One region of the Thalassotalea agarivorans genome, then DNA from elsewhere that is predicted to be linked to it. Evidence: predicted binding sites of a transcription regulator. Region 1 holds the regulator's gene; the other holds the start of a gene.
What was found. Region 1 encodes NrdR, which represses ribonucleotide reductase genes. Its sites were predicted from a motif close to AAACACNANATNTNGTGTTT; they were not measured.
Positions count from the first base shown of each region.

Region 2: a site for NrdR is predicted at 12,521-12,540, ahead of nrdA (class 1a ribonucleoside-diphosphate reductase subunit alpha). Genes of this name have one in related genera too.

Region 1 covers NZ_AP027363.1:774,775-790,580, reverse strand. Annotated here, with positions in the region: gene QUD85_RS03665 (sodium-dependent transporter) at 1-252, opposite strand, end outside; gene QUD85_RS03660 (YajQ family cyclic di-GMP-binding protein) at 377-859, opposite strand; gene QUD85_RS03655 (VanZ family protein) at 977-1,336, shown strand; gene QUD85_RS03650 (ketopantoate reductase family protein) at 1,333-2,238, shown strand; gene thiI (tRNA uracil 4-sulfurtransferase ThiI) at 2,447-3,901, opposite strand; gene xseB (exodeoxyribonuclease VII small subunit) at 4,039-4,287, shown strand; gene ispA ((2E,6E)-farnesyl diphosphate synthase) at 4,287-5,174, shown strand; gene dxs (1-deoxy-D-xylulose-5-phosphate synthase) at 5,199-7,061, shown strand; gene ribBA (bifunctional 3,4-dihydroxy-2-butanone-4-phosphate synthase/GTP cyclohydrolase II) at 7,115-8,224, opposite strand; gene QUD85_RS03620 (riboflavin synthase) at 8,237-8,899, opposite strand; gene ribD (bifunctional diaminohydroxyphosphoribosylaminopyrimidine deaminase/5-amino-6-(5-phosphoribosylamino)uracil reductase RibD) at 8,904-10,031, opposite strand; gene nrdR (transcriptional regulator NrdR) at 10,034-10,483, opposite strand; gene glyA (serine hydroxymethyltransferase) at 10,556-11,812, opposite strand; gene QUD85_RS03600 (ABC transporter permease) at 12,142-13,305, opposite strand; gene QUD85_RS03595 (ABC transporter ATP-binding protein) at 13,302-14,036, opposite strand; gene QUD85_RS03590 (alpha/beta fold hydrolase) at 14,046-15,479, opposite strand; gene folA (type 3 dihydrofolate reductase) at 15,590-15,806, opposite strand, start outside.
Region 2 covers NZ_AP027363.1:1,908,470-1,924,275, forward strand. Annotated here, with positions in the region: gene QUD85_RS08930 (T1SS-143 repeat domain-containing protein) at 1-9,173, opposite strand, end outside; gene QUD85_RS08935 (TIGR02922 family protein) at 9,528-9,758, shown strand; gene ubiG (bifunctional 2-polyprenyl-6-hydroxyphenol methylase/3-demethylubiquinol 3-O-methyltransferase UbiG) at 9,824-10,531, shown strand; gene QUD85_RS08945 (glutamate synthase-related protein) at 10,548-12,089, opposite strand; gene nrdA (class 1a ribonucleoside-diphosphate reductase subunit alpha) at 12,622-14,892, shown strand; gene nrdB (class Ia ribonucleoside-diphosphate reductase subunit beta) at 14,942-15,806, shown strand, end outside.

The sequences.
Region 1 (15,806 bases):
CAGGTTGCGCGACATCTTTTGCAACGAGGTTACCGCGTTCGCTTGGCCATAGCGACCAATTAAAAGTTCAGCCATAAATGCCGGATAAGCCAAACAGAATGCTAGCACGAGGTAGACAAGTACAAACGCTGCACCACCGTTACTAGCAGTTTGCGTAGGAAACCCCCAAATATTACCTAAACCAACAGCACTGCCCGCTGCTGCCAATATAAAGCCCATGCGAGAGCTAAAACCGCCTCTGGATACACCCATAATTATTCATCTTATTATTATCAATTAGCCCATAATCTAACTGATGCTGTTTTATAAAAACACCCGCTTTGCACAGCAAGTGCTACTAATTCTGTAAAAAAGGGATTACAGCCTATGTAAGACGCTAGTCTCTGAAATTATTAAATTGAAAGCTTTGCCCTAGCTCAGCTTCTCGCACCAATTGCATCACGGCTTGCAAATCATCGCGTTTTTTACCCGTGACACGCACACTATCACCTTGGATAGCCGCTTGCACTTTTAACTTTGAATCTTTAATTAGCTTGACGATTTTTTTCGCAACCGGTTGCTCAATGCCTTCTTTAAACGCAACACTTACCCACCAATTTTTACCTGATGCTTGCGGCTCGCCAACATCCATCGCTTGTGGGTCGACTTTACGGCGCGTTAAGTTGTTTCTTAAGATGTCTACTAATTGCGTCAATTGATAATCGCTTTCTGACGAAATTTTTACATTCGGCTTATTCCATTCAAAGTTTGCTTCAACGTTTTTGAAATCCCAACGCGTTGCTAAATCGCGTGTCGCGTTTTCTGTTGCATTGCGCACTTCTTCCATATCGGTTTCTGAAACAATATCAAACGATGGCATAGTTAACTCTCTTACTAATTTTTATGTAAATAAGAAAAATTTCGCACAAGGGCTAAACATTTTTCTTTTTAATGATAAACTGCGCACTAAAATACAATAATTAACGCACGAATACGAATGTTTGCGGCGAAAAAACAAAATCAAAGTTTACTTCTTAAAGGCAATATCTTACTGGTTATCGCGCTCATAGTTTTTGCTTGGGCATTAGACGTACCAGCAGAAACATTTAAAGCACTTGATACCGTTGGCCACTTTGTTGGTTTTCTTGTACTTACTGCCGTGTGCCACTACTTCACCCGTATTCCGCTCACTACGTTAGTTATTTGTTTAATATGTTACGCAGCACTTACCGAGCTTAGTCAATATTATTTAGGCTTTAGAAACGGAGAGGTGCGCGATGTTATTGCCAATATATTTGGCATTTGTAGTTATATTTTTCTTTTTGCTTTGTTATCACCGAAAAGGAGAAAGCTGTGAATATCGTTGTTGTCGGGCAGGGAGCAATGGGCCTGCTATGGTATGGCAAGTTATCCCGTTTAAATCATCAAATTACCTTAAAAGCGTCAACTGAAGGCTTTAGTTTAGATCCCATCTTACAGCTCACTGAAACCAGTGGCAGTAACAGTCGTTACATACTAAAAGACTGTGTGCCTAAAGATTTTCGCAATGCCAATATTGTTATCGTTGCGGTTAAAAGTTATCAAGTAAATGATGCCATGTTGCAACTGCATCGTTATATCAACAAAAACTGCGTGGTTATCTATACCCACAATGGTTTGTTGGACGAAGAGGTATATTACCCACCGACCTATGACAACATCCCTTCGATGTTGTTACTCACCACGCATGGCTGTAAAAAGCATACCACGCATCATATAGAACATACGGGTGAAGGTCGTTCAATGCTGGGTTGGTTAAAAGATACCGGCAGCGTTGCACATGAAAAACTGATCACCAGCGTGTTAAATCAGGCGTTGCCCACAGTTACTTGGCACGATGATATAAAAACACAACAGTGGTCTAAACTTGCGATAAATTGCGTTATCAATCCACTAACGGCGATACATGATGTCGACAATGGTGCGCTTTGTGACGAACAATACAAAGAAGATATTTCGACAATAATTGCCGAAGTTGTTGCTGTTGCGAAAACACAAGGTATTGCACTTGATGCGAGCATGTTAGAAGCACAAGCTATCGCCACGGCAAATGCGACAGCAAGCAATACCTCATCTATGCGCGCAGATTTGTTAGCCGGTAGAAAAAGCGAAATAGACGAAATAAACGGTGCTATCGTTGCGCTAGCAAAAGGTAAGAAAGTGAGCGTCAAACTAAACGAATCACTTGTTGCGCAAGTAAAAGCAAAAGAAAACGCTTAACTTTCATCCATAGTAAAAAGCCTCATCCCGTGATGTGAATTCACGGGGTTTCGTTCCTTATATGATTGCTTCACTTCATAGAAAAAGGAACGAGTAAAACGTCATCCCGCACTTGTAAAAATCGTCATCCCGCACGCTGATGCGGGATCTCAAAGATCAGAGTATCTTTTTCACTTAGCTCGAAGCCCGTAGCTTCTTTAATACCTCACTACGGACGATAGACCTTCACATTTTTAAAACCACTATCGTGCAAATATAAGGCCTGAAGTTTGCTCATTACGCCACGGTCGCAATAAAGTAAATAATTTTTGTCTTGCGCAAGATCGCCGAACTGAGTCGCTAACTTGTAAAATGGAATATGCTTAACTTCAACACCTTCTAAGTCGAGCGGATTTTCGTCTTCCTCTTCTGGGCTACGAATGTCTAGCACAACATCATCTGCGGTAAAGCTTTCAACTGTATCTACAGCGGCGACTTCTTTTTCAGATTCTTGTCCAATATCGCGAATATCAAAGATGCGTACATCTTCAACAACCTTGTCTAAAATGCCAAAATCAAAGTTATCTTCTTCTGACTCAACTTTAGACAATATCGCCTTAACTGTCGGCTTTTTAGAAATCACGCCGCAGTATTCAGGAATAGTTTTAGCAAAATCTTCCGTGCCAATATCGCGCGCAATATCAATGATTTCTTGTTTGTCATACGCGGTAAGTGGACGTAACACTAAAGTTTCAGTAACGCGATCAATCACGTTTAAGTTAGTTAACGTTTGGCTAGATACCTGACCTAGACTTTCACCTGTTACTAATGACTGAATGCCAGCTTTTTCAGCAATCTTACTAGCTGCTCTAAACATCATGCGTTTAAGCACAACGCCCATTTGGCCATTTTCAACTTTCTCTAAAATCTCGGCAACGACAGGTTCAAAGTCAACAGCATAAAACTTCACTCGATGTGACGCGCCAAACTTATCCCAAAGATAGTAGCTTACTTCTTTTACGCCCACTTCATGCGCGCTGCCACCCAAATTAAAGAAACAAAAGTGAGTGCGAGCACCCTTGCGAATCATTTGATAGCTAGACACACCTGAATCAAAACCACCAGACATTAGTGACAACACATCTTCTTGTGTTGCAATAGGAAAACCACCTAAGCCTTTATGTAGCTCGGTGATGATGAATAGTTTGTCTTTTTTGATTTCCAAGCGAATCGTCACGTCTGGATTTTTCAATTTAACACGCGCACTTTCAACCGATTGATTTAGCCCGCCACCAACATATTGCTCAGCTTTGATAGAGTTAAAATCATGATCGCCACTACGTTTTATACGTACACAAAAACTCTTATTTTCAATTGTTTTTGCGTGTACCGCTAACGTTTGTTTAAACACATCGTCGAGGTCTGTAAAAGTAGACTGCTTAACTTCAATAAACTGTGGAATACCTGGAATGCACTTGAGTGTTTCAATTAATTTAGTACGATTCTCTGCCGATTCGTCTGCCGTATTTACTTCGATTGAATCCCAATGCATTGCTGTTTTAACTTGCGGGTCTACGCGGCGCAAAACGTTCTTGATATTGGATTCCAATATCTTAGTAAAACGTTTACGAACCGGACGACTTTTAATCGTAATTTCTGCCTGCAATTTAACAATAAACTTCATTGGGTCTCTACTCTGTATTAAATTCGCGCGGATTATACACTAATGCGGTTAAAATGTGGTAAATTGTTGCCCCATTAGTAACACTCAATAACAACTTAACCGATCATCGCGACACGATCAGCGGACAAATAACCAAAATGACAACTAAAAAAGATGAAAATATGTCGTTTGAAACGGCATTATCTTCCTTAGAAAACATAGTGCAACAACTAGAAAAAGGCGACCTGCCGCTTGAGCAGGCGATGGCACTTTTTGAGCAAGGACTGGCGCTAAGCAAAACAACCCAACAAACGTTGCAGCAAGCCGAACAAAAGATAAAAGTGCTGATGGACAAGCATCAAGACGCACCTTTACAAGATTTTGAGTTAACGCAGGACGATCAATAGTGAAGACACTCGCTAATCTTGCGACCTATCAACAAAGAAGCAACCAATTTCTACAACAGGCGATTAGCAACCTAGCTATTACCGACAAAAAGCTACTCGAAGCTATGGAATATGCCTTGCTCATTGGCGGAAAGCGTATGCGTCCATTTTTAGCGTATACAACGGGTGAAGTTTTTGGCGCAAACTTAGAAGATATCGACGCGATTGCAGCGGCAATAGAGTGCATACACGCCTATTCACTTATCCATGACGACTTACCGGCGATGGATGATGATGATTTACGCCGAGGCAAACCTACCTGTCACATTGCTTTTGATGAAGCCACCGCAATTCTAGCAGGTGATGCACTGCAAACTCTGGCCTTTGACTTACTGGCTAACCATCCATTTAAAGCCGTTACAAGCGCCGAACAAGTTCAGTTAATCAGTATGCTAGCAAAAGCTTCTGGCTATCAAGGTATGTGTGGTGGTCAAGCGATGGATCTTAGCGCAACCAATAGCCGTATATCGTTAGAGCAGTTAGAACATATCCATGCGTTAAAAACAGGAGCGTTGCTTAAGGCTTCCATGTTAATGGCTTTAAAATGTACTAAAGTTGAAGCGAGCGCATACAATACTTGCGAACGCTTTGCCCATTTAATTGGACTAGCTTACCAAGTGCAAGACGATATAATCGATGTTACATCTACCGATGAAGAATTAGGAAAACCTGCTGGATCCGACGTTGCTGCAAACAAAAGTACCTATCCTGCATTACTTGGTTTACAAAAATCAAAAGAAAAAGCTGACCAGTTATACAGTGAAGCACTTCAAGCATTAGACAGTTTGCCTTACAATACGCAAAATTTAGCAGACTTTGCCACGTTTATCGTCAAACGTGTGAGCTAAACAAGAGAATTTATTAAGGTTTATATGACAATTAATCTTGCGGATTACCCGCTGATTGCCAATATTGACAGCCCAGATGATTTGCGCGCGTTGTCGCAAGACAAGTTGGAGCAAGCAAGTAATGAGCTGCGCCAGTATCTACTTGATTCTGTCAGTAAAAGTAGTGGCCATTTTGCATCTGGCCTAGGGACTATTGAACTAACAGTAGCCTTGCACTATGTGTATAACACACCATTTGACCAACTAATATGGGATGTTGGCCATCAAGCCTACCCGCACAAAATTTTAACGGGCCGCAGAGATCAATTACATACTATCCGTCAAAAAGAAGGCTTACACCCGTTCCCTTGGCGTGAAGAAAGTGAATACGACGTGCTTAGCGTTGGTCACTCAAGTACTTCAATATCAGCTGCTTTAGGTTTAGCTGTGGCAGCCGAAAAAGAAGCGAAAGATCGTAAAGTGGTTGCTGTTATTGGCGATGGTGCAATGACAGCAGGTATGGCATTTGAAGCGCTAAATCATGCTGGTGATATTAAAAAAGATATGTTGGTTGTTCTCAACGACAATGAAATGTCGATTTCAGAAAATGTCGGTGCACTAAACAATCACTTTGCCAAGATGCTTTCTGGTAGCTTGTTTCACGGTTTTAGAGAAGGCAGTAAGGCCATTCTTAAAACGATTCCGCCAATCAAAGAATTTGCGTCTCGTGCCGAAGAGCACTTAAAAGGTATGGTTGTACCTAGCACCTTTTTTGAAGAGCTAGGTTTTAATTATATCGGCCCAATCGACGGTCACGACGTCAATGGTTTAGTCGACACTATCCGCAATATGCGTAACCTTAAAGGTCCGCAAATACTGCATGTGGTGACTAAAAAAGGAAAAGGGTACGAACAAGCAGAGCAAGATCCAATCAAGTACCATGCGGTACCAAAATTTGATCCAAGCGAAACTACCCTGCCTAAATCAGCACCTAGTGTACCGACCTATTCAGCCGTATTTGGCGACTGGTTATGTAAAACCGCTGAACAAGATGAACAATTAGCGGCTATTACGCCTGCGATGCGTGAAGGCTCTGGTATGGTGGAGTTTAGCAAGCGCTTTCCAGATAAATATTTTGACGTTGCCATTGCTGAGCAGCATGCTGTCACCTTCGCAGCTGGCTTAGCGATCGGTGGACACAATACCGTTGTCGCTATCTACTCAAGTTTCTTGCAACGAGGTTATGATCAGCTTATCCATGATATTGCTATTCAAAATCTACCGGTATTGTTTGCAATCGACCGCGCCGGCATTGTTGGTGCTGATGGACCAACACACCAAGGTGCGTTTGATTTAAGTTATATGCGCTGTATTCCAAACCTGGTTATCATGACACCCGCTAATGAACGCGAATGTCAGCTAATGTTGACCACTGGCCATAGGTTAAATCAGCCGGCAGCAGTGCGATACCCAAGAGGCAACGGTGAAGGTATAGATTTACCAGCAATCAACGAAACTATTGAAGTGGGTAAAGCCAACGTTATTAGAACAGGTAAAGACGTCGCCATACTTAGCTTTGGCACTATGCTTTCTGCCGCTAGCGAGGCAGCAGATGCACTAGATGCAACCTTGGTTGATATGCGATTTGTTAAGCCGCTGGACGAAGCATTGTTAGCGACCTTTGCTACACAGTACAACACCATAGTAACAGTGGAAGACAATGCTATTGCTGGTGGCGCGGGTTCAGCCGTGGGTGAATTCTTAGCGAGCCAAAAATATGATGGCGCTTTGCTTCACATTGGCTTACCTGATGAATTTATCAAACACGGTACGCAAGCTGAAATTCATCACGAACTTGGTACGGATGGTAAAGGAATATTGGCCAAGATTAAGGCCTTTATTGGATAACGATTTGATGCTTATCAAATTGAAAACAAAAAAGGCGCCGTTGGCGCCTTTTTTTATTCGTTTATGTATTCGACAACTTCAAGGCCAAATCCAGACAACGAATGATATTTAGTTTGTGAGCTTAGCAAGCGCATTTTACCAACGCCCAAATTCGAAAGAATTTGTGAACCAACACCTACGTTGCGCGAGCCAACATGGCGCTTAACTTCTTTTACTGTTTCACCTGCGTCAAGCTTAGCGTATTTCTCTACTTGCGCGATTAACTCAAGCGGCGACTCATGTTTACCCAATAGCACAAGTACTCCGCCCTCTTCACCAATGCGCTGAAGTGCATCAGAAATTGGCCATTTATTAACGCTTTCACGGTGACTATGCAGCAGATCTCTAAATGTGTTTTCTAAGTGCACACGCACGAGGACCGGAGTCTCTGGATTTACTTCACCTTTGGTTAAAGCAAAGTGCGCCATACCATCGATAGTGTCCTTAAATACCGTTAAATCAAAATCACCATAAGCGGTTGGTAGCTTACACTGAGAAATTCGCTCAATTGTTGTTTCTGTAGCATTACGGTGTTCGATCAAATCCGCGATTGTACCCATTTTGATGCCATGCTTTTTCGCGATAACTTCCAAGTCTGGACGTCGCGCCATGGTGCCATCTTCATTAAGAATTTCGACAATAACTGCGGCAGGTTCAAGCCCTGCTAATCTCGCTAAATCAACACCCGCTTCTGTATGCCCTGCACGGTTTAACACACCACCGTCTTTCGCCATTAATGGAAAAATATGACCTGGCTGTACAACCGAGTGTTTGTTAGCGTTTTTTGCCACCGCAGCTAACACAGTTGTTGCTCTATCTGCTGCTGAAATGCCCGTAGTAACGCCTTCGGCCGCCTCTATTGAAACCGTAAAGTTAGTGGTAAATTGGGCGTCATTCTTATCTACCATCAAAGGCAAATCAAGTTGCTTACAACGGTCTATCGTCATAGGCATACAAATAAGTCCGCGCCCATGTGTCGCCATAAAGTTGATTGCCTCAGGCGTAACCAACTCTGCCGCCATAATAAAATCGCCTTCATTTTCACGATCTTCATCATCCATTAAGATGACCATCTTGCCTGCGGCAATGTCTTCAATGAGTTCTTGTGGCGTATTTAATTGCATAGTTACCTCAAATTAACGAATGAAGCCCGCTTTCGCTAGCGTTGCTTCAGTAATACTATTGTGTTGTTGTGGCATATCTTTGCCAGCAAATTGCAAAAGACGATGTGTGTAGCGAGCAATCACATCGATCTCTAAATTGACGGTGTCGCCCGTCTTGTAATGACTAATGATGGTTTCAGCTGCAGTATGTGGCACGATAGTCAGTCTAAATTGTGCAGATTCTACGCTGTTGACTGTTAAACTAACACCATCGATAGTGACACTGCCTTTTTCAGCGATAAAAGGTGCAATGTCTGCGCCCATCTCAATCCAGTATTGACTGCTGTTGCCCGTATGTTCAATCGCTTGAATTTTAGCAACCGTATCAACATGCCCCGACACCATATGCCCACCAAAACGGGTGGTTGGTAACATGGCTTTTTCTAAATTAATTCGCTGGCCAATGTTGTAATGTTGCCAGTTAGTACGGGATAGTGTTTCTGCCGATATATCTGCGCTAAAGCTCTTTTTGTCAAACGCAACCACGGTTAAACACACGCCGTTGCTCGCGATTGAGTCACCGAGTTTTACATCGGACATATCCAATTGATTAACAGCGATGGTAACGCGAGCGCCATCAGCTTGTGGGCTGATTTGGGTAACTTCACCAACAGACTCAATTATTCCTGTAAACATACTTCTACTTTTCTATTGAAAGGGTTAAACGTAAATCGTTGCCAACTTGCCTAACATCTTTAAAGGTAAGTTTGCTTGCTTGCGCAAGTGTAGTCACACTCGGCATATTAACCAAACTTTTTGCTTCATTACCCAATAACATAGGTGCTTGATATAGCACTAATTCATCGACTAAGTGCCGCTCGATAAAAGCGCCACAGAGTGTTGCGCCCGCTTCTATCAATATGTCATTCAACCCTCTAGCTGCGAGCGTATCGAGAACAAAAGCCAAATCAATTTTGTGCCCACTTTGGCTCTCTACCGTCGGGCATTCTATGTGCTCGACAAAATCAGGCCATTGTACCTTATTTACCGGCCCTTTGGTGAAAACCAAGACTGGTGCTTTGTCACTAAATATTGCCAAATCAGGCGTAAGCCTTTGCTGAGAATCAATGACGATACGAATTGGCTGGCGAATCTCAGGCAAAGGATAGTCGTTATCGGCTAATTGCTCCTTTCTTACGGACATTCGCGCATTATCGGTGATAACCGAATCTGCACCTGTAATAATCGCGCAACTTTGAGCACGTAATCGCTGAACATCTTGGCGACTATTTTCTGATGTAATCCACTGACTTTCACCAGAAGCCATGGCGGTTTTACCATCAAGACTCGCCGCTAACTTGCAGCGAACGTACGGGCGTTTTTGCTCCATCAAAGTAATAAAGCCAGGGTTAAGCGCTTTCGCTTCATCGCCTAATAACCCTGCGCTGCAGGCTATGCCCGCGGTTTTTAACATCGCAATACCATTACCTGCAACGGTTGGGTTTGGATCAACCATGGCACATATTACTTTAGATACCTGCGCATCAATCAATGCTTTGGCACAGGGTGGAGTGCGCCCATAATGGCTGCAAGGTTCAAGCGTGACATACACAGTTGCACCTTTTGCAAGTGCTTTAGCCTGTGCAAGCGCATTAACTTCGGCGTGACCTTCTCCTGCTTTGCGGTGATAACCTTCACCCACAACTTCGCCATTATTCACGATGACACAGCCCACTCTGGGATTAGGCGACGTGGTATAAAGACCTCGCTTAGCTAGGGCAATTGCTCGCGTCATATAATGGTAGTCTTGTGAGCTATATTCACGCACGATTATTCACCTAATTTTGCGATTTCTTCGCCAAACTCTTTGATATCTTCAAAAGAGCGATACACTGAGGCAAATCGAATGTAGGCAACCTTATCCAATGCTTTAAGTTGCTCCATAATCAAGTTACCCAACATTTCGCTAGATACTTCCCGCTCACCCGTGGCTCGCAATTGAGACTGTACCTTGTTCACCGCTAATTCGGTTTCTTCTAAGCTGACGGGACGCTTTTCTAACGCACGAAGCAAGCCAGAACGCATTTTTTCTTCATTGAAGGGTTCACGAGAACCATCTCTTTTGATGATGCGCGGCATCACTAATTCAGCAGATTCAAAGGTGGTGAATCTTTCATGGCATTCATTGCATTCTCGGCGACGACGCACTTGATGCCCGTCAGAGACTAATCGAGAGTCGATAACTTTAGTGTCGTTTGCTGTGCAAAAAGGACAATACATAGATAATCCAGATAGAAAAATGGCCGCTAATTTGCGGCCATTTTAAACTAAAATTTGATAAATATCTTTATCTTATGCGTAAACAGGGAAGCGAGAACAAAGTTCTGTCACTTTCGCTTTTACTTCTTCGATAACAGCTTCATTTTCGATGTCATCTAAAATGTCACAAATCCAACCGGTTAATGCTTTAGTTTCTTCAAGACCAAAACCACGGCGAGTGATCGCTGGTGTACCTAAACGCAGACCAGACGTTACAAAAGGAGAACGAGGATCGTTAGGTACCGAGTTTTTGTTTACAGTAATGTGCGCTCTACCTAGTGCAGCGTCTGCATCTTTACCTGTAATATCTTTGTCGATAAGGTCTAGCAATAGTAAGTGATTGTCAGTACCGTTAGATACGACTTTATAACCACGCTCTTGCAGTACAGCAACCATCGCTTTTGCATTGTCTAAAACGTTTTGCTGGTAAGTTTTAAACTCTGGTGCCAATGCTTCTTTAAACGCAACAGCTTTTGCTGCAATAACGTGCATCAATGGGCCGCCTTGACCACCTGGGAATACAGCTGAATTTAATTTCTTGTAGATGTCCTCATCACCACATGCAGACACAATCAAACCACCACGAGGGCCAGCTAGTGTTTTGTGTGTTGTTGTTGTAACAACATGAGCGTGTGGTACTGGATTTGGATACAAGCCAGCAGCAATAAGACCGGCAACGTGAGCCATATCAACCATGAAGTACGCACCAACACTGTCTGCGATTTTACGCATACGTGCCCAGTCAACGATACCAGAGTAGGCTGAAAAGCCACCGATAATCATTTCTGGCTTGTGCTCTTGTGCTAAACGCTCTACTTCGTCGTAGTCGATTTCACCTGTTTCAGGGTGAAGACCATATTGAATTGCTTCGTACAATTTACCTGAAAAGTTAACATGTGAACCATGCGTTAAGTGACCACCGTGCGCTAAGCTCATACCAAGTACTTTTGCACCTGGTGTAACTAATGCTTGAAAAACTGCGGCATTAGCTTGTGAACCAGCATGTGGTTGTACGTTTGCATATTCAGCGCCGAACAATTCTTTCGCGCGTTCAATTGCAAGTTGCTCTGCAACATCTACATACTCACAACCGCCGTAATAACGCTTTCCAGGGTAACCTTCAGCATATTTGTTTGTTAACTGTGAACCCTGCGCTTCTAGCACGCGTGGGCTACAATAGTTTTCAGACGCAATAAGCTCTACGTGCGCTTCTTGGCGGGCAACTTCTTTTTCCATTGCTGCAAAAAGTTCAGCATCGTAATCAGCAATATTCATATCGCGTTTCAACATGGTAATTCCTCAAAATTGGTGGCTAAAGACAGGCTTTAGACTTTAAATTTAGGTAGTGTAAATCGAATAAAATTTCTGCGCGCTATTTTGCCTCAATAGGCGCTATTTGTATACGACAATTGTGTTATCCCTTAGCTTATTTTTACATAAACCGACTAGGAAAATACACGACTCACTCAAGCAGTTTCGCACAAAAGACAGTAAAAATCCAACAAGATAGAATTATAAACAATAAAATAAAACAAATATGAAATTTAATTCAATTTATAGGCGCGTAAACAAAAATAAAGGCGGATTGTCCGCCTTTATTTAAAACATTGCTTTGTAGATTAACTCAATGCCAAAACTGTTTTTTCTGAGGTGAGCTTTTTCGCCATCGTTTGTACGAGTACCACCGTCATAACTAGGGTAACAACCCCTGTAAAAAAGAGCATTTCCATATTAATCGGTACAGCCTTAAACAGATCTTCCATCAATAAATATTGTCCCGATATTGGTGCCCATTCCAACCATTTTGGCTTGTCTTGAATAAAGGTTAAGGCAGCCGGTATTAGGGCCGGTAGAATAATGATCATAGAGACTGTTGATTGCGCTTCTTTAAAGCTTTTTGCTTGAAATGCAAAAAATAACTGTAAGGCGCTAGCAAACAAACAAATTGGCAACAACAAAGCGACCAATACAGCAATGGTATAACCGTCAAGTGTAAAGGTTGCGCCAATGGTGGTTAAGTCGATAAAACTCACCGCAACACTAGTGAGCACCAACGTAAGTACTACACCGATGACCGCAATTAAACTGGCACAGCTTAGTTTGGCCAATACGATGTTTAGAGTTTTCACTGGTTGACATAAAATCACCTCTAACACATTGCGCTCTCTTTCTCCGGCACTTGAGTCAATAGCGACACTCAGGCCCGACATGAAAGCAGCCATAAGCAAATAGATGCCTAACAACATTGAGATAAACATCGCATTGGAACTTGGCACCGCTTCATCAAACTCAATCAAATTGATTGGTTGCATCAACTTCACGTCAATACCGCGCACCATCATGCGACGATAACCTATATTGCGAGAATAGCCATTAATGGTATTTTTTATTCGGCGCAGAGGCGAGCGCAATGCATTGTCGCTATAGTCAGCAGATAAAGTCATTTTAATTTGTTTACCTGCGACCATATCTTCAGCAAAAGACTCAGGAATCGTTAATCTTACATCACGTTCTTGCCACAAAGTTTGTTTATCTTGTGGCACATCACTAAGCAACAAAATATTTTCTTTCGCCATTGCTTCAATCAGCTTTGGTGCATACTCGGCGCCCGTAACATTAATAAAGATATCAGGCTTTTCAACAGCTTCCTTTATCGCCATTTTTGAGATGGCAAAAATCATCACAGGCGCCATTAACGCCAGCATCAAGGCCGCAGCAAGTGCTCTTTTGTCTCGAAAGGCTTCTTTTAGCTCTTTAAACAGTAACGCGTTAAATTGCATCATGCTGCTATCCCCTCATCTGAACCAATAATTTTCACAAACGCTTCTTCTAAATGTGTTTCGCCAGCAAGTTTACACAATTCTTCCGGTGTTCCTTGCGCCGCAAGTTTGCCGTTGGCAACGATGATCACGCGATCACACAATGCTGCAACTTCTTGCATCACATGAGAGGAAAACAAAATGCAATGGCCATGTTCTTTAAACTTAGAAAGGTAGTTTCTTAATACGCGCGTACTCATCACATCGAGGCCTCGCGTTGGTTCATCTAACACAAAATTTTGCGGTTTGTGCACAAGCGCCTGTGCTAATGTTACCTTCATGCGCTGCCCTTGTGAGAAGCCTTGTGTTTTTCTGTGCGCAAGTTCTTCCATTTCTAAATCAGCAATCACGCGCTCAATCGCTTCTTTTTTTGTTTTACCAGATAAGCCTTGAATACTGGCAAAATAATCAATCTGTTCATATGCAGTTAAGCGTTCAAATAAGCCGAATTTATCAGGAAAAATTCCCAAACGCTTGCGCACGTCTAACGGCTGCTTGGCGACATCAATACCGTCCACGGTGGTAATGCCTTGGTCGGCCTTTAACAATCCATAAATAGTGCGCAAACACGTTGTTTTACCTGCGCCATTTGGGCCTAAAAGGCCCGTGATTTCACCGTCTTTTGCGGTAAACGACAAACCATCGAGAGCTTTCAATGATTTAAACGATTTGTGTAAATTGTTTACTTCGATCATTTTTATTCCTTATAAATCACTGTTTAAGCTAGTCATGAAGCTAGGTTTTTCGATGAGCGCTAAACAACTTTCATCAAGTGCTTTAGGATCTTGCTCTTTAACAAACTGGGCGACTAAATCTGACGCACAAGTGCTCATTGCAACCGTATGAGATGCATGTTCAAGCACGATATGTTTATTGTTTGGCAAAGTCTTTGCTGGAAAATCGCCATTAGACGGAGGTGTTACTGGGTCTAAATTTCCAGATAAAATAAGCGTTGGAATGTTTGCAGTGACTGGTTCATAAAATGCCTCATCCACCTGATATTTCGGCCAAACTGAACAAGCAACGTTAAACGCGGAGTGGCTATCATCTTGACCAAAGGTGTTATCAGCATCAGTTGTCTTCATTTGCTCTGTGACTCTAGGCAAATCTTCACTGCACACTATGTTAAAGGTTAAACCGACATACATGCCTAACCCTTCAGCCGACTGAGCAACAAGGCCTGCTAAAGGCAAGTAATTGCCCTGTGCTGCTTGGCTAATAATTAGCGGCACCATATATCTGCCACGAGTTGAATATAGTTGCAGTCTCACCGTACTAATTAAGCGAGATTTACTGATCACAAAACGCGTAGGTGTGCCCAGTGTTGGATGCGGAATCGTCACTTCAATCGGGCTTTCTTTAAGTGCTGCAACAACGGCATCAAAGTCGCCCCTTAGGTTAGGAAAAGCGTTATTACAGGCGGCATCTTCTTTACAGTGTTTAAGTAGCAAATCAAATGAACGTGATGCACTTTGACCAAATAAACCAATAGGTACTTCAACAGGCCCTACACTGTCGAGCGTTACCGTTTGCAGTGACTCGGGAAATAGCCTCATATAAACCAATGCGGCGCGGGTGCCATAAGAGCCACCATAAATGTGCACTTTTTCATGGCCTAATGCGGCGCGTACTGCGTCAAAATCTCGAATAGCATTTTCCGAGGTGTAATGACTTAAATCAGACGGCAGGGCATCAAGACATTGTTGAATTTCAGTGGTCGTTAGATTTTCAGGAATGAGGATATAAGGGTCAAGTTCGATATTTTCTAAACAAGCTAGCGGTGAAGACCTACCTGTGCCACGTTGATCCACTAAGATAATATCGCGCGTTTTACGGATATCATAAAAAACACGATTAATCATTGGTGATAATTCAGCAGCGGCTTGCCCTGGACCACCTGCTAGAAACATTAATGGCTCGTTATATTGACTATTGTCGATCGCCGGTAACACCGCAAAATTTATTTCGAGTGTCTCACCATCTTTTTGTGCGTAGTCTTGCGGAACCGTAAGGCTGCCACATTGGACTTTAGCCTTGATACCCTCAATGTGGCACGCTTCGACTGGAGATTGCTGTGCATGACTGAGATGAGAAAAAATGCTCGCGATTGAAAAGATAATCGCCCCTTTTATTTTCATTTATTTCGTCCTTTTGATGTGGGAGCAACCATCTTATATCGCTACATTTTTTTTACAATTAAAAAAGCCCGATTTTATCTCGGGCTTTTGTAAAGTTTGTGCGCGCCATACTAACTGCGCTGATAAACACAAAATCTTAAATTGTAAGCATTCTTTTCGTCAGCAGTAAACGGTGTTTCTTCAATCAACTGCCATTGCTGCGCTGTATCATAGGCTGGAAATTGTGTATCCCCTTCAATAGTCGCTTCTATATGGGTAACATAAAGTTTATCTGCGCTCGGTAAGCAATGTGCGTAAATTGCACCACCACCTATCACCATAATCTCT
Region 2 (15,806 bases), 1.1 Mb from region 1:
TCCATATTACCGAACGCGATACCACCAGGGTTAATACCAAGGCTGTTTATTTCACTCGCACCGAGGGTGATTTCAGCAACAAAGTTACCTGCGCCATCAGATTCAAATAAACCTCGACGAATGCCCGCTTGAATCGTTGCTAACTCTTCAATACCCACTAATGCGCTGGCGTCAGAACTTGCATTTATCGTGACTTTTATGGTGATTTGTTCACTGCCATCTGTATCGGTATTAGCAACACCAAGCGAGACGACAGCAAGGTCATCTTCGTCTACTGTTATCATATCTTCAGGTGCTGTAAATACATCGACTTCATCTGCTACAGGTAGAACCGACACAATAAAATTTGTTGAGGTTGTGACAAATTTGGCGGGCTCTTGATCTTGCGTTATCGCATTAAACGTTAATGGCACATCACCAGAAAAATCTGCGGGAGGAATAAATACAACGTTGTCCAACTGACTTGCATCTACAGTGAAAGAAAACGTATCTTTACCATCAAAAGTGCCGCCATCTTTACCATTGTTTGGCGCGATAGTTATGCCGCCACCGCCATCGGAATATCCTATAGAACCGCCGGTTGGAACCCCTGTGATGGTCAAATAAATATTTTCTGAACCATCTTGGTCGATAAGCTGCGAACTTAAATCTGACAGAGCAATAGCGCTATCTTCATCACCTGTTACGTTGTCACCAGTAATAACAGAATTATCAGTGACGGGTATCACATCAAATTGATATGACACGTCAAACGCTGCTTCGTCAGTTGCTAAGCCAGAGCTGATTGTCGCTTGATCAATAATGAAGCCTGATAGTTGCACTGTCACCGCATTTTCACCTGAAACATGCAGTGGCGCTTTGATGGTAGCGCTTCTAATCGCGCTGGCGAGTTCTTCCGGCGTAGTACCAGTAAAGCGATATGTGCTATCGGTTCCCGCGACTAATTGAAAGAATCCTCCATCGTCGCTTATTTCTGCACCATTGGTGGTAATAGTAAGGTTATTCGTTGGATCTGAAGCGTCGACTTTAATCGACTCTATACCGCCGGCCGTCAATCCTCCATTATTCATATCATCGAACAACAAGATTTCAGCTATAGGAGTCGCTGTATCTTCGTATAAAACATATTCTTCTTCGGTAACAACGACACCGTCAACAACGGGAGTTATATCAAACTCTAGAATTTGACTATCATCAATGAAGGTATCGCCTGAGTCAGTGTCGGTCGCAATTACCCGAATCGGAACAGAGAAAGATCCAGCAAAATCAACTTCAATTAAGTTGCCATCTTCATCCTCTTGCGACAGTACGATTTTAGTATTCGCCCAACTATCTTGGTCAAACAAATACTCTATGAGTCCGCCATCATCATTGTGCAGATAACGTACTCCTCCGCCAGTAAATGTTAAACCTGGTGGCATATCAGATGCTTTTATTCTAAAGCTGATAAGATCGTTGCTGTCATCAGACAGATTAGGGTTTATATGCCCCTGAAAATCGATAGGTAAGTCTTCAACGCCGTCTATGACACTGAGTTGCACTTGGTCTACAGGTGAAGCGAAAGACGGAGTTGTTGTACCGTTAAACTGCACTTCTATCGTACCCAATATGCCATCTCTGTCTTCATGATCAACAACACTGCCATGCACGACAATCGAGACTGGACCGCTGGTAGGGTTTGCACTCAATACTGTGACACCAGCGAGCACATCTAAGTCAGATTCCACAACACCATCAACACTAATGCCTTGAAGAGGTATATACCAACGACCATCGCCATCAGGCAGTGCGCCATTGGGATGTGTTACATACCAATCATTGCCCGAAGGCACGGTAAGGTAGACGTAGCGTAGTTCTTCACTACCATCGATATCATCTTCAAAAAACTTAACGGTACCTGTTAAATCGATTGCCCCACCGTCACTAACTAGCACGTCATCAGTTGTTTCAAAGCGAGTGAACAAATCAACATCGCCATAAATTTCTAAATCTAATTGCGCAGTCACTACAACTGGGTCGCTAGTCTGCGTGGTTGACGAATCGATAATGGTGTATTCAAGCTGAACGCTAAAATCTTCGTCGGAATCTTTCGGAGGCAAAAGTCCCACGCGTCCACTGTTTAACAGGTCATTGATGGTTGGCGAGATACTGTCTATTAATGTAGATAGATCTATCGGACCCGTTGATACTGCAACACCGTCTAGCGTTATCTGCGCGCCAGCGGGAATACCAACAATGTTAACAGTTACTATTGATTCACTACCGTCAACGTCTTTACCTAAGTTTTTTAATGAATCGTCTTCAAAATCAGGATCTAACGTACTCAGCGTTTCGTCTGTAGCAAATTTAAGTATGACAATTTTATCTTCAGTACCACGCTGAAAGTTGTATAGCGCTTGCGGGTTTTGATCGACGACAGGGAAAACATCAATCGAAAGCGTTAAATCAAATGTTTGGTTATCGCCATCAGGTTCCGAAACAACGGCCTGAACACCAAAGTCCAATAAACCAGAAAAGTCTTCAACGGGACGAACAAACAAGCTTTTCAATTGTTCGGCAGTCACACCAAAAACGGGGTTGCCACTTTCAAGCTTAACCACTTCTAAATTAACAACATTACCATCTGCATCAACAAAATTAATGCCGTCTGGTACTGAAGTAAGTAATAAATTAATATTCTCTGATCCGTCTATATCGCCGGTTTTTATCAGAAAATCTAACGGTATATCAGTATCTTCATCAAACTGTGCTGTATTGGTGATAATACCGTTGTCTACATCATAGGACCAATTATCCCCGACATCGACATCTACTGTATCAACCACACCGGTTAATTTTACTGTGAGGGTTTTTGGGTCGGTTCTAAAGTCATCACCAAACTCAGGTATGCCATCAATTTCTGAATCGGTTGAAATAGCAACGACAGAAATATCAAAATCGCCTGCAGTAAAACTACTGATATCTTGTTTAGGAATAATCGTATAATTTCCCGCATCAACATCGACACCGCTGACTTTGAATACATTGCCACCTAAATCTTCTATAACTGCGCCTCCACTCGCCGCTATTGTCCAATCGTCAGGCAGCGTTAGTTCATAAGAGATCTCTTCAGAGCCATCTAAGTCGGTTAGTTCAACTGCAATGAGCTCGTTAACTTGAATAGGCTCATCCTCTAAGCCTTGATAGCTCCTTACTTTTAAATCAACCACTTCGTCAGCAACCGGTTGAACGTTGATATCTATGGTTAACGGCGGAAGTTCAAAGGTATCACCATTTTCTGGCTCTCTTGAAATCGCAACAACATCAAAAGTAAGTAACCCCGCGACATTCAGTGCGCTCGTTGCCACAAGCGTTTGTATTTGTGTTGGGTTTAACACAGTACCATCATCGATAGCGACTTCTTGCCCATCTTCGGTAATTGTTAAGGTTAAGCCATCATCAATACTTTCGATACGATAAGTCAGACGCTCAGAGCCGTCAGTGTCGAACAAATCTGCTTGTAACATGATAGGAATTGGACCGCCATCTTCAATAACACTGCCGTCTAAATCGGGGTTATAAACAAAGGTAGAGTTGTCAGTATTCCAAATCGGCGCATCGGCAACTGGCGTAATATTAATTTCAATTGTGTTAGATACAGGGTCTTTTATCGTGCCATCGCCAGACTGGATCACAACGTCTACGATCAATTTTACTTGTTGCGACTTTATTGCATCACTTGCGTTTAACGCGGGCGTATATATCAGTGTGCCGTTAGGAATTGTATTTCCCGTACTCAAGGTAACCAATTGGTCACCCGTCAGCTCTAATTTTCCGTCTACTACTTTAATATCTTCTAACGAGCCGCCTAGGCGCTCCAATTGCATTGTACCGCCGTTAAGTGACGCTTCATCAATGCGAATAGCGATAACCTCTTCACCTAAATCTAAGTCTCCAGGTAGCGCTTCAACTAATACTTGTACCGGTGTATCTTCTGGCGTGGTGGTATCAAAGCCAATAATACTGCCAGAACTATCTTTAATACGAATATCAAGCTGGCCTGATGTTGCATCGCCATCATTATCGGTAATAACGAGCGAAACAATGTCGTCATAAAACTCAGCAGTGCTTGAGTAGGTGTTACTCGTTACGGTTATAGAGCCATCTGCTGAAAACTCCAATTCACCATACTTGACAGCAGGCGACTCGGCAAAATCAAACAATTCAATCACATCACCAGGGAAATAGGTCGTCTCGTTGTAAAATATCGACGTTAAAACTCCACCATCAGCTCCTACTTCCGTGCCATCTAACGCGTTAACAGTAAAACTCTCACCTTCTGTGACTTCTTTTGAAATCGATTTAGTGGTTGGTACGGCATCTATCACACTTACAGTAACCGTCTGGCTATTAGACCTATCGCCGTCAGCATCTACAGCTTGTACGTCAATAGAAATGGTTGTTTCATTTTTATCATTGCCAAGCGGATGATCGATAGCTTGAAATTGCTGGTAAGTAAACGCACCTGTTTCATCTATTTTTATTTGAAACACTTTGTCGTTTGTATCTGCTGCCCGAGCTATGTACCACCCCTTGTCTGTAGGAGTTGTATCTAATGTTACTGCTATACCACCGCGCGTTGTTACACCTGTTAAGGTAAACCCGTCAGCAAGTTCGACAGCGACAATATCGTCACTGCCTTGATTCAAGTTAATTTGCCCCTTGCTCGTGACTTTATCTATATCAACATCAATGAGCTCACCTTCATCAACACTTGAAGTAGCAACTGCAGGGTCTGTTAACGTTGGATCTCGGCCGTCATCGACGTCAACCATTAGGATTTGATTAGAAAAAGTACCATCTATATCAACAACTGAAATTGGTACTTGAATGGTGAGTTGGCTGTCTTGGCTACCTAAATGGTCAATAGGTCCTCTTAACTCAAAACTGATTGGCACGTCAGCCGAAAGGTTCGGGTCTAATGCTATTTCCTTAGGTATTTGAACGCGGATAATGTCAGTACCATCGGCGAGTTGTCCAATCAAAATACCGTTCCCTTTATCTATCCAGATCACGGCTTCACCATTTGAAGTAACAGCATTGCCTAAACTGTCTAGTACGGGGTCGTTATTAAACACAAAAAATACGATAGAGGTTATCGGATCGGATGCGCTCGTAATTGATGCTACGCCGCTATCAAAGTTTGTAAATGGCGACGTTCCTCTCGGTATTTCTGAAACATTTAACGGGTCAATATCGATTTGCGCCGTGCCATCATCAGCAACACTGATATCCAACTCAAATGTAGCCCTGTCTTGATCAGTATCGAGAGCGACGATTTTTATTGGGATCTTGTCTGAATCAGTCTGATCTAACGATTTGTAAAGCGTAAAAACATAGTTAATGGGTTCTCCACCAGCTCTCAAGGTAATAGTTTTGTCTAGTTCTAGAGAAAAAACTGGGTCTGCTATATCTGCGGTATAACCTATCAATGTTTTACCATCTGCTGATACAAAGAAATTAATTTCTTCTCCATTTGAATACAAAATAGGTTGTTGCGATTCTGGCGCAAATAAGCTGAGAGCGACAGCATCCGACCCTGGTTGTAATTGAAACTCCCCTTGCCCTTGCACGGGACCAGAAATCAGTTGTGCTTCTGACAACGCAACAGCTTGAATGTTAACGCCTGTTGGCAGTGCACCATCGACTATTTCAACTATGATGGGTTCGTAGCGAATAAAAGTAAAATCTAAATCCTGTGCGGTAATAAGTAGTGGAAACTCCAATACGTTGGTTAGCGTTGGATGACGCAATGGCGCAAACTGCTCAACGTCAATCGTTGCGGTGGCGTCTCTGCCATTCGCTACAGCTGAAATTGAATAGGTAATAACCACACCTGTAGAGGTTTCACCAATAATCTGCGTTTTATCTTCTGATAGTGAAAATTCAACCAATTCGGCATTACTGCTATAATCAAGTGCGTTCAAGGCTGCTGCCGCAGCATTGGAAAAGCGAGTACTTTCTGCAACGATAGAATCGGAACCCGCTGAAATATCAACTGTGAACGAGTTTGTAGCGCTATCGCCAAACAAAGGTTCAACATAAGAAGTAAACTCTATAGAGTTGGTACCTGCACTACCATCTAGCACTTGGAAGACAGCATTGGCTCTGCCGTTGGTACCATCTGCATCTTGTACGACATATCTGATTGCAAGACTTTGCTCTATACGATTATCTAGATCATTTGCCGCTGTAAATCGATACAATCCATTGGATCTGACAACCAACTCTCCAAATTCTGTATCAATTACTGTGTCACTTGACGGATCTACTGTGTATGTTGTGCCACCTATCTGAATTTCTGTCAGCGTTAATGGACCTTCAATGGTATAATCGTTAGCGACAAACGAACCGAAAACAGCCTGCCCTTCTCTCGCTGTAGCGCTGTCGTCTACTGCAAAAGGCGGCGTATCTACAATCACTAGCTCCACTGGTATTTCAATAGCATCTATGGTGCCATCACTATCGATTTGCGTTGCCTGTACCTTGACAAAAGTATTGAGAATAGCGGCACGAGCGGCCTCGTCAAAGGGTTCATATAAACGAAAAACAATACTTGAATCAGTAAGCTTCATATCTAACGCTATTGCGCCACTTAAATCACCGACAAAAAAGTCTAGTTGCTTACCATCGGCGCTGCGCTGCATGACTAATGGTTGTCCGCTACTAGTAATGCTTGATAGATCGGCTTGGTCGATGGCAAAAACTAAATCTCCATCCGGCACATTGATGCTGGCAGTCGACGATGCAAATTCAAAAATATCGAGATAAAACTCAAACAAACGCGCTGTCCCAGGAACATCGATAAGTGGCAAGGCGTCGTCATTAGCATTACCGGCAATATCACTAACTGCAGCATCAACTGTCCAATCACGGTTTACGTCCAATGATGTAATATCAATACCGTTTGCTTGCCACGTACCACCGCTAACTGAAGCATCAACGGTGTAATCTGTCACACCATCAGAAATCGTTAATGTAACAACTTGCCCATCTTCGGCATCTGTGGTTCCAGAAATTGTAGTTAGTGCACCAAATTTCAATGCAAACGTGTCAATGCCGTCGACACCTGTATCAATATCTATTAAAGGTGGCGTCGCGTCTTTGTTAACCGTGATTGAATTTACCGCTAGATTACAATGAGTATCTTCACTTTGTGCTGTTAGGGTTAACTCTCCATCTGCCAATGCGGATAAATCGCTGTTATCTATTTCCCAAAGACCGTTTTCTACCACAGTATCAAACGTAACACTGGCGCCAACACTATCAGTAACCGTAATTTGAACCGTTTGACCGTTTTCAATATCAGAAACAGATCCTTTAATCGTGGTTAATCCAACTTCTTTCTGATTAAGAATACCGTCGCCACCAGATTCAATTGACAGGTCAATAGCTGCAATTAAATCAAGGTCAAAATCTTGTGCTATGGTTGCTTCGTTACCTGCATTGTCACTCACTACAGCGCTTGCAGTAACATTGCCATCGGCTAAACTGGTGAGATCTAAAGGCTCGGTTTGCCACATTCCACCTATAACCGTAGCTGTTACTGTTTCAGTCGCACCTACACTATCTGTTAGTGTAAGCGTAACAATATCGCCGTCTTCAATATCAGTTACCGCGCCTGACAGGGTAAATCTCTCGCCGACATCGGTACATTCCGCCGACACATTGATAGATAGATCTGCGATGTTATCTATTTCTGCGGTTGCTTGCGTTTGCGCGACATTACATTGTAAATCTTCTACTGTCGCAGCTGCAGTAAACTCGCCGTCAGCAAACGCTGATATATCAATTGCATTTATTTGCCAGGTTTCGCCTGATACAACAGCAGAGGTTTGAAGTTGTTGGCCGTTCACATCGGTCAAGGTAACGTTTATCGTTTGACCATCTTCCACGTTTTCAACGGTGCCAGATAAATTAACTCTGCTAGATTCTTCGGCGTTGATGATTGAATCGTCTGTCTGATCTATCGTTAACGAGAGAATGGCCGTTGTATCTAAGGTGAAGTCCGACTGCGTTATTGCCTCGTTGCCTGCAATATCAAATACGGTAACGTCGGCGGTAAGATTGCCATCGATAAATGGTGTGGTGTCTAGCGGGTCGATAACAAATTGCCCACCGTTTACTACAACATCATACGACGATTGATTGCCGCCAGTATCAGATATGATAACAGTAGCTGGTTGCCCATCTTCTACTTCCGATACTGTGCCGGTAAGAGCGAATGTTTGTCCTTGGTCTGTACAGGTTGCGGTTACTTGCAACGCTACTTCAGCCATCGTATCGATAACTGATGTATCTTCAACGGTTGAGGTAGCCACTTGATCCGCTGATAACGCTATTTGCGCGCTAATAGGCCCATCAACAAAGCTTGATACATCAACATTATCAAGTTGCCATAATTCGTCTTGTGCCATCGCCGACAAGGACAGCGTATTGCCAGCACTATCGACTAATAAAATAGCTAATTCAAAGCCATCTGGTACGCCGGACGCTTCACCTGAAAGACCAATTGACGGAGTTTCTGCGCGATTAATAAGCTCATCACCCCCGTCTAAAATTTGAATAGATAAGTCGGTCGCGCCGCCATCGTCATCAAGCAAATAAGAGGGAATTTCGCGAGGTGACGTATCAGTTATGAATCCCGTAGTATCAAAACCTGAGCGCACGATTTCGTATGCGCCGGGATATTTAATGACACGAAAAAATAGTGACAAACCGTCATCTAATGTGGCGGACTGTCCATTATTAGCTTGCTGTTGTTGTGACGATTCCGGTGATTCGGCAACGGATTGCTGCTCGTTCTCCCATTGCTGGGTTGATAAGTAAGTTTTTTCTGGGGGGTATTCTACGTTATCTTTTTCGGTAATAGGTGATAATACATCTATTTCATCTTGCGAAATTGAAGATACTACAGCGTAAGGTACTGCAACCACTTGCCCCAAAATAGGCAGGTATGGTGTTTCCTGATCGTATACCAAATCTTCTCGGGTGAAGTAGACTTGTTCGACACCTTGTTCAATAGCGTCATTGAAAGCCGCATCATCTAATTGTAACCATTCACCGTCTTCAGTTACTAGCCACGCCACATCTTCAATAACTATTAATACAGACTTTGCTAAAACACCTTTCATAACGCCCCTTCAAAACAGGAAAGAATTTAGGACAGCTTATTTAACTATATACCAATATAATCAGGCAGTTGTAAAAAATATGTTAATTCTTTATGTACTGGTTATAACACGATTAGCGCACAAGGTTAAATGTAAAATTCATTCAATGTTATTAGTAAAAATTTTCGGGAGCTTTCAAGAGCTTATTGATAATGGAAGATAACGAATAGCTCGTTACATTTGCATGCACAAAAATCAACTAAACCTCCCTTATTAAGCTGTACAAAAAGTAACAAATTTCAACGACTTCCCTACATTATTTTATTAACATGAGATTTACACTTACCCCACTAGCACAAACATTTGGAGTAAGTGATGGATAAGATTTCTCAAAAAAGTGTCACGGTGTTTTTCTTTGAAGAAAATGCCCTGCAATTGTCGAGTCAAACCATTTCTGGCATTCAAGTTAATGGTGGTCGCGTCATTCTGCCAAAATCATTTAAACAAGGTAAGTCGATTATCGCCGTGTTTGAAGGCCGAGTAAAAATGCTCAATGTGCTTGGCGAACGCGCTATGCCAACAAAACAGTTCTCAATTGCAAGTTAGCAGATGTAATCACTGCGACATTAGTTTAAAATCTTAGTAATTCTAGAAATTATTAACGTTGAACTATGTCGCAGCAAACTAATGTTAACTTAGACGAAATCGCCAAATTTGAAGAGGTTGCTCATCAATGGTGGGACCTTGAAGGTGATTTCAAACCCCTGCATCAAATCAATCCACTTAGGCAGCAATTTATCATTCAGCATGTTAAAGATGTGTTTGGTAAAAAAACCATAGATGTAGGCTGTGGTGGTGGTATTTTATCTGAAAGCTTAGCGCGCTTAGGTGCCAAGGTTACCGGCATTGACATGGGCCAAGAGCCACTCAATGTAGCCAAATTACATGCCTTAGAAGCTGGTGTAGAAGTGGACTATCAGCGCATTCCAGCTGAAGATATGGCGCAGCAAAATATGGCGGCATTTGATATTGTTACTTGCATGGAAATGCTTGAGCATGTGCCAGATCCAGCCTCAATTGTGCAAGCCTGTGCCGATATGACAAAGCCAGGGGGCTATGCATTCTTTTCTACGCTGAACAAAACGATTCAATCATACTTACTTGCCATTGTTGCAGCAGAAAAAGTGCTCAAACTGGTACCAAATGGTACACACGATCACGACAAGTTCATCCGACCTTCAACACTGATTCAGTGGGCAGAAGCTGCAGGGCTTAAGTGTATCGACAGCGCAGGTATTCAATACAATCCGCTAACACAAAATCATAAGTTAAATGATTCTTTGGACGTTAACTATATTTTAGCGTTTAAGAAGCTATAAACGATTTGAGCGGTCTTTACAGACCGCCTATTCCCGCATATTTTATTCCTGTTAGCTGCGCCATGTAATGTCGCCATGTCGCTAAATCGTTTTGGTTAAAACCAGAAAGCGAGTCATGTCCACATGCTCTTGCCATCACCTGCATCAGCTCATTCGAAGCATTGAAGAAATTAGCCAGTTGCTGCGCAGATTTGTCTACATTCAAACGCTGTCTTAAATCTTCTTTTTGAGTAGCAATGCCCGCTGGGCAATTGTTGGTATTACACATTCTGGCAGCAACGCAACCAATCGATTGCATAGCACTGTTCGACACCGCTATACCATCAGCGCCCAGTGCTAATGCTTTAACAAAATCAATGGGTACACGCAGCCCTCCGGTGATAATAAGCGTTACATCACCCGATTTACCCACTTCGTCAAGGTATTTTCTCGCGCGGGCTAGCGCGGGAATGGTAGGCACACTAATGTGGTCTCTGAACATTTCTGGCGCTGCACCTGTGCCACCGCCACGACCATCTAAAATGATGTAGTCTGCACTGGCATCTAATGCAAATTGGATGTCTGCTTCAATATGGTTTGCGCTAAGTTTAAAGCCTATTGGTATTCCGCCAGTGACTTCTCTCACTCTATCTGCCTGTCGTCTAAAATCATCGACCGTGACTAAATCTGCAAAGGTAGGCGGCGAAATCGCGGCTTGCCCTTCAGGAATACCTCTGACTTGAGATATTTTTCCTTTATTTTTATTACCGGGCAGATGCCCTCCTGTGCCTGTTTTAGCGCCTTGTCCACCTTTAAAATGAAAGGCCTGTACATGTTTTAATTTTTGCTCATCAAAACCAAATTTAGCACTGGCAAGTTCGTAGAAATAGTGAGAGTTTGCTTGCTGTTCTTCAGGGAGCATGCCTCCCTCTCCCGAGCATATGCCGGTTCCTGCCGCTTCAGCGCCTTTAGCCATAGCAAGTTTCGCCTCTTCCGATAGTGCGCCAAAGCTCATGTCGGAAACAAACAATGGCATACTCAATTTAAGCGGTTTTTGCGCATTGGGGCCGATAATAAGCTCACTCTTTACTGGCACATTTTCCTGCAGGGGTTTAGTTGCCAATTGCGCGGTCATGATTTGAATATCATCCCAATGTGGCAGTTTATGTCTAGGCACTCCCATTGAGGTCATTGGCCCGTGATGCCCCATTTTAGATAAGCCTTCTCGCGCGAGCTGATGAATAAAGGCAACGGTTGGTTCTTCTTTGGTCGCCTGAACTTGAGGTTGGTCCGTATTTGACGTGCTAAGTTCAGGCCCCTCTTTACCGACATCTTGTGCCGTAAACTGCTTGTGGCTGCCATCACAAAAAGGCGTGTTTGCGGAATATTTGCATTGGCAGAGATAAGCTGTGTCATCCGCATCTGCAACAAATGACTTTGGCTTAAACGATGTTCCCGCGTGAGAGCCGTCGCAAAAAGGCTGGTTTTTACTTTTACCGCACGCGCAAAAATAGTAAGTTTCATCCTTCTTCAATTCAACGCTAATCGGTTTATTATCTGCAACAATTGGCTTAGTCATGTCTACTCCGCTTTGAGTGATATAGCATTACTGTAGTTGCACGAAGCAATTTTAGACAAATAAATACCAAATTTTGTACCAATACTGCACCAAAAATAGGCAGCTTAAATGGTGGCAATTAAAACGCTTTTTTTGACTAAGTAAAATTGTTCAAGGATTAGCCGATTTTTCAAGTTATTGAATTTAAAACACTAAATTTTCTTTATTACAAAATGAAATAAATGACGTAAAACTTTAATAAAATTTATTCTATAGCCAAAATTTAACCTTAAAAAAACCTTGTTATTTATTAAATACTAAGTTCAATAACACTCCTAGGTTAGTTGTTACTAACCTAGAATTTTCTTCGTAGAAGAGACCCCTTTCGATCATAATTTTTAGTGCTTGCAATAGTACCCAAACCTCATTATCTTGTGATTAAAGAATAACTAAACCCCTAGATATTGTGCATATGTTGTGCAGCGCTTACACAAGATATGTACATTTATGTTTTCAGGGACACTAAACATAAATAGGTAATTACGGGACCGCTATGAACAGCAATCTTTTTGTTACAAAAAGAAATGGCGAAAAAGAGCCAATTGACCTCGAAAAAATCCACCGCGTTATTACATGGGCAGCCAAAGGCCTAGACGATGTTTCCGTATCGCAGGTGGAACTTAAATCTCACATTCAGTTTTATGACGGTATAAAAACCGAAGATATTCATGAAACTATTATCAAAGCAGCCGCTGACCTGATTTCGGAAGAAACGCCAGATTATCAGTACTTGTCTGCCCGATTATCTATTTTTCATCTACGCAAAAAAGCCTATGGCCAATTTGAGCCACCAACGCTGTTTGATCATGTCAACAAGCTAGTGAAAGAAGGCAAGTATGATGAGCATTTGGCAGAAGATTATAGCCAAGAAGAATTTGAGCAAATGGACGCGTTTATCGACCATAGTCGCGACCTCACCTTTAGTTATGCCGCGGTTAAGCAATTAGAAGGTAAATACCTTGTTCAAAACCGTGTTACTGGTGAAATTTACGAAAGCGCTCAGTTTTTATATGTACTTGTAGCGGCATGTTTGTTTGCGAAGTATCCAAAAGATACACGTATGGATTACGTAAAAGGTTTTTACGACGCTATCTCTACGTTCAAGATTTCATTACCTACGCCAATTATGGCGGGTGTACGTACACCGACACGCCAATTTTCATCTTGCGTATTAATTGAAACTGGTGACAGCTTAGATTCTATCAATGCAACATCAAGTGCGATTGTTAAATACGTATCACAACGTGCAGGCATTGGTATTAATGCTGGCCGCATTCGCGCTTTAGGTAGCAGTATTAGAAACGGTGAAGCATTCCACACTGGCTGTATTCCATTTTATAAGCACTTTCAAACGGCTGTTAAAAGCTGTTCACAAGGTGGTGTGCGTGGTGGCGCTGCAACCCTTTACTACCCGCTGTGGCATTTAGAAGTTGAAAGCTTATTAGTGTTGAAAAACAACCGAGGTGTTGAAGAGAACCGTGTTCGCCATCTAGATTACGGCGTACAGTTCAATAAAACCATGTATCAGCGTTTGATCAAAGGCGAAGACATTACCTTGTTTAGCCCGAGCGATGTGCCTGGCTTATATGATGCATTCTTTGAAGACCAAGATAAATTCGACACGCTTTACAAACAGTATGAAGCGGATGACAGCATTCGTAAGAAACGTATTAAAGCGATTGAAATCTTTACCTTGTTTGCGCAAGAGCGTGCAAGTACTGGCCGTATCTACTTGCAGAATGTTGACCACTGCAACACGCATAGCCCGTTCAACCCAGAAGTGGCCCCTATTCGTCAAAGTAACCTTTGTTTAGAAATAGCGCTACCAACTAAGCCGCTGAAGGATGTTAACGATCCTGATGGTGAAATTGCACTGTGTACGCTTTCAGCGTTTAACTTAGGCGCAATTGAGAGCTTAGACGAACTAGAAGGTTTAGCTGATTTAGCGGTGCGTGCATTAGATAGCTTGCTTGATTATCAAGACTACCCAGTACCCGCTGCACATACCGCTACAATGGGACGCAGAACGTTAGGTATAGGTGTCATTAACTACGCCTACTATCTCGCTAAAAATGGTGTGTACTACTCAAATGGCAGTGCCAACAACTTAACGCACAGAACGTTTGAAGCCATTCAATACTACTTGATGAAAGCGTCAAACGAATTGGCAAAAGAAATGGGCCCTTGCCCACTGTTTAATGAAACACGTTTATCACAAGGTCTTTTACCTGTAGATACATACAAGAAAGAGATCGACAAAATTACTGGTGAACCATTACATCTTGACTGGGAAGGCTTAAGAGCCAGCATTAAAGAGCATGGTATTCGTAACTCTACGGTATCGGCGCTAATGCCATCTGAGACCTCCTCCCAAATTTCAAATGCAACGAATGGTATTGAGCCACCGCGCGGTCATATTAGTGTAAAAGCTAGTAAAGACGGTGTGTTAAAGCAGGTTGTTCCTGAGTACAAAAAGTTAAAAGACAACTATGAGTTACTTTGGAATATCCCTTCTAACGACGGCTATTTAGAGCTTGTTGGTATTATGCAAAAGTTTGTTGACCAAACAATTTCTGCAAACACCAACTACGACCCAGCCAAGTTTGAAGGCGGTAAAGTACCGGTGAAACAAATTCTAAAAGATATTCTTAAAGCATATAAGCTAGGTGTAAAAACCTTGTATTACCATAATACTCGCGATGGTGCTGACGATAGCCAAACAGACATCGATGATGGCTGTGAAGGCGGTGCTTGTAAGATATAACTAACGCATACGAAAAGCTGCACTAGGTGCAGCTTTTTCAGGAGCAAAAATGACATATACAACGTTTAATCAAACCGCTAATGACGCGCTTAAAGAACCGATGTTTTTTGGCCAAAGCGTTAATGTTAGCCGTTACGACCAACAAAAATTTAGTAACTTTGAACGTTTGATCGAGAAACAATTATCCTTCTTTTGGCGTCCAGAGGAAGTTGACGTATCTAAGGATAGAGCTGACTGGCAGAGCTTAACGCCGTCAGAGCAGCACATTTTTATTTCAAACCTAAAATATCAAACACTGCTTGATTCAATGGCGGCGCGTTCAGTTAATGCTGTGTTACTGCCTTTGGTTTCTTTACCTGAATTAGAAACGTGGATTGAAACATGGGCGTTTAGTGAAACAATTCATTCACGCTCTTATACCCATATTTTGAGAAACTTGTTTTCTGATCCAAGTGAAGTGTTTGATGATATCGTCGTCAACCCGGCAATCTTAAATCGCGCTAGCAGCATTGCTAAGTATTTTGACCAAGTTATTTTGGCCACTCAGCTTTTCCAAACACAAGGCGAAGGCAGTTATGAGATTAATGGCGAAATAGTTGAAGTGTCTGAGCGCAAGCTAAAAGAGTTACTTTACCTCGCCATATGCAGTGTTAATGCCCTAGAAGCGATTCGTTTTTACGTGAGCTTTGCTTGTTCATTTGCCTTTGCGGAGCGTGAATTGCTTGAAGGTAACGCGAAAATTATCAAGTTGATCGCACGTGACGAAGCCTTGCATCTAACGGGCACACAAACCATTCTTAACTTGTGGCGCAATGGTCAAGATGACGATGAAATGACTCAGATTTCACAGCAACTTGCCGAGCAAGGTAAGCAGGTCTTTTTAGATGTTGTAGAACAAGAAAAAGAATGGGCTG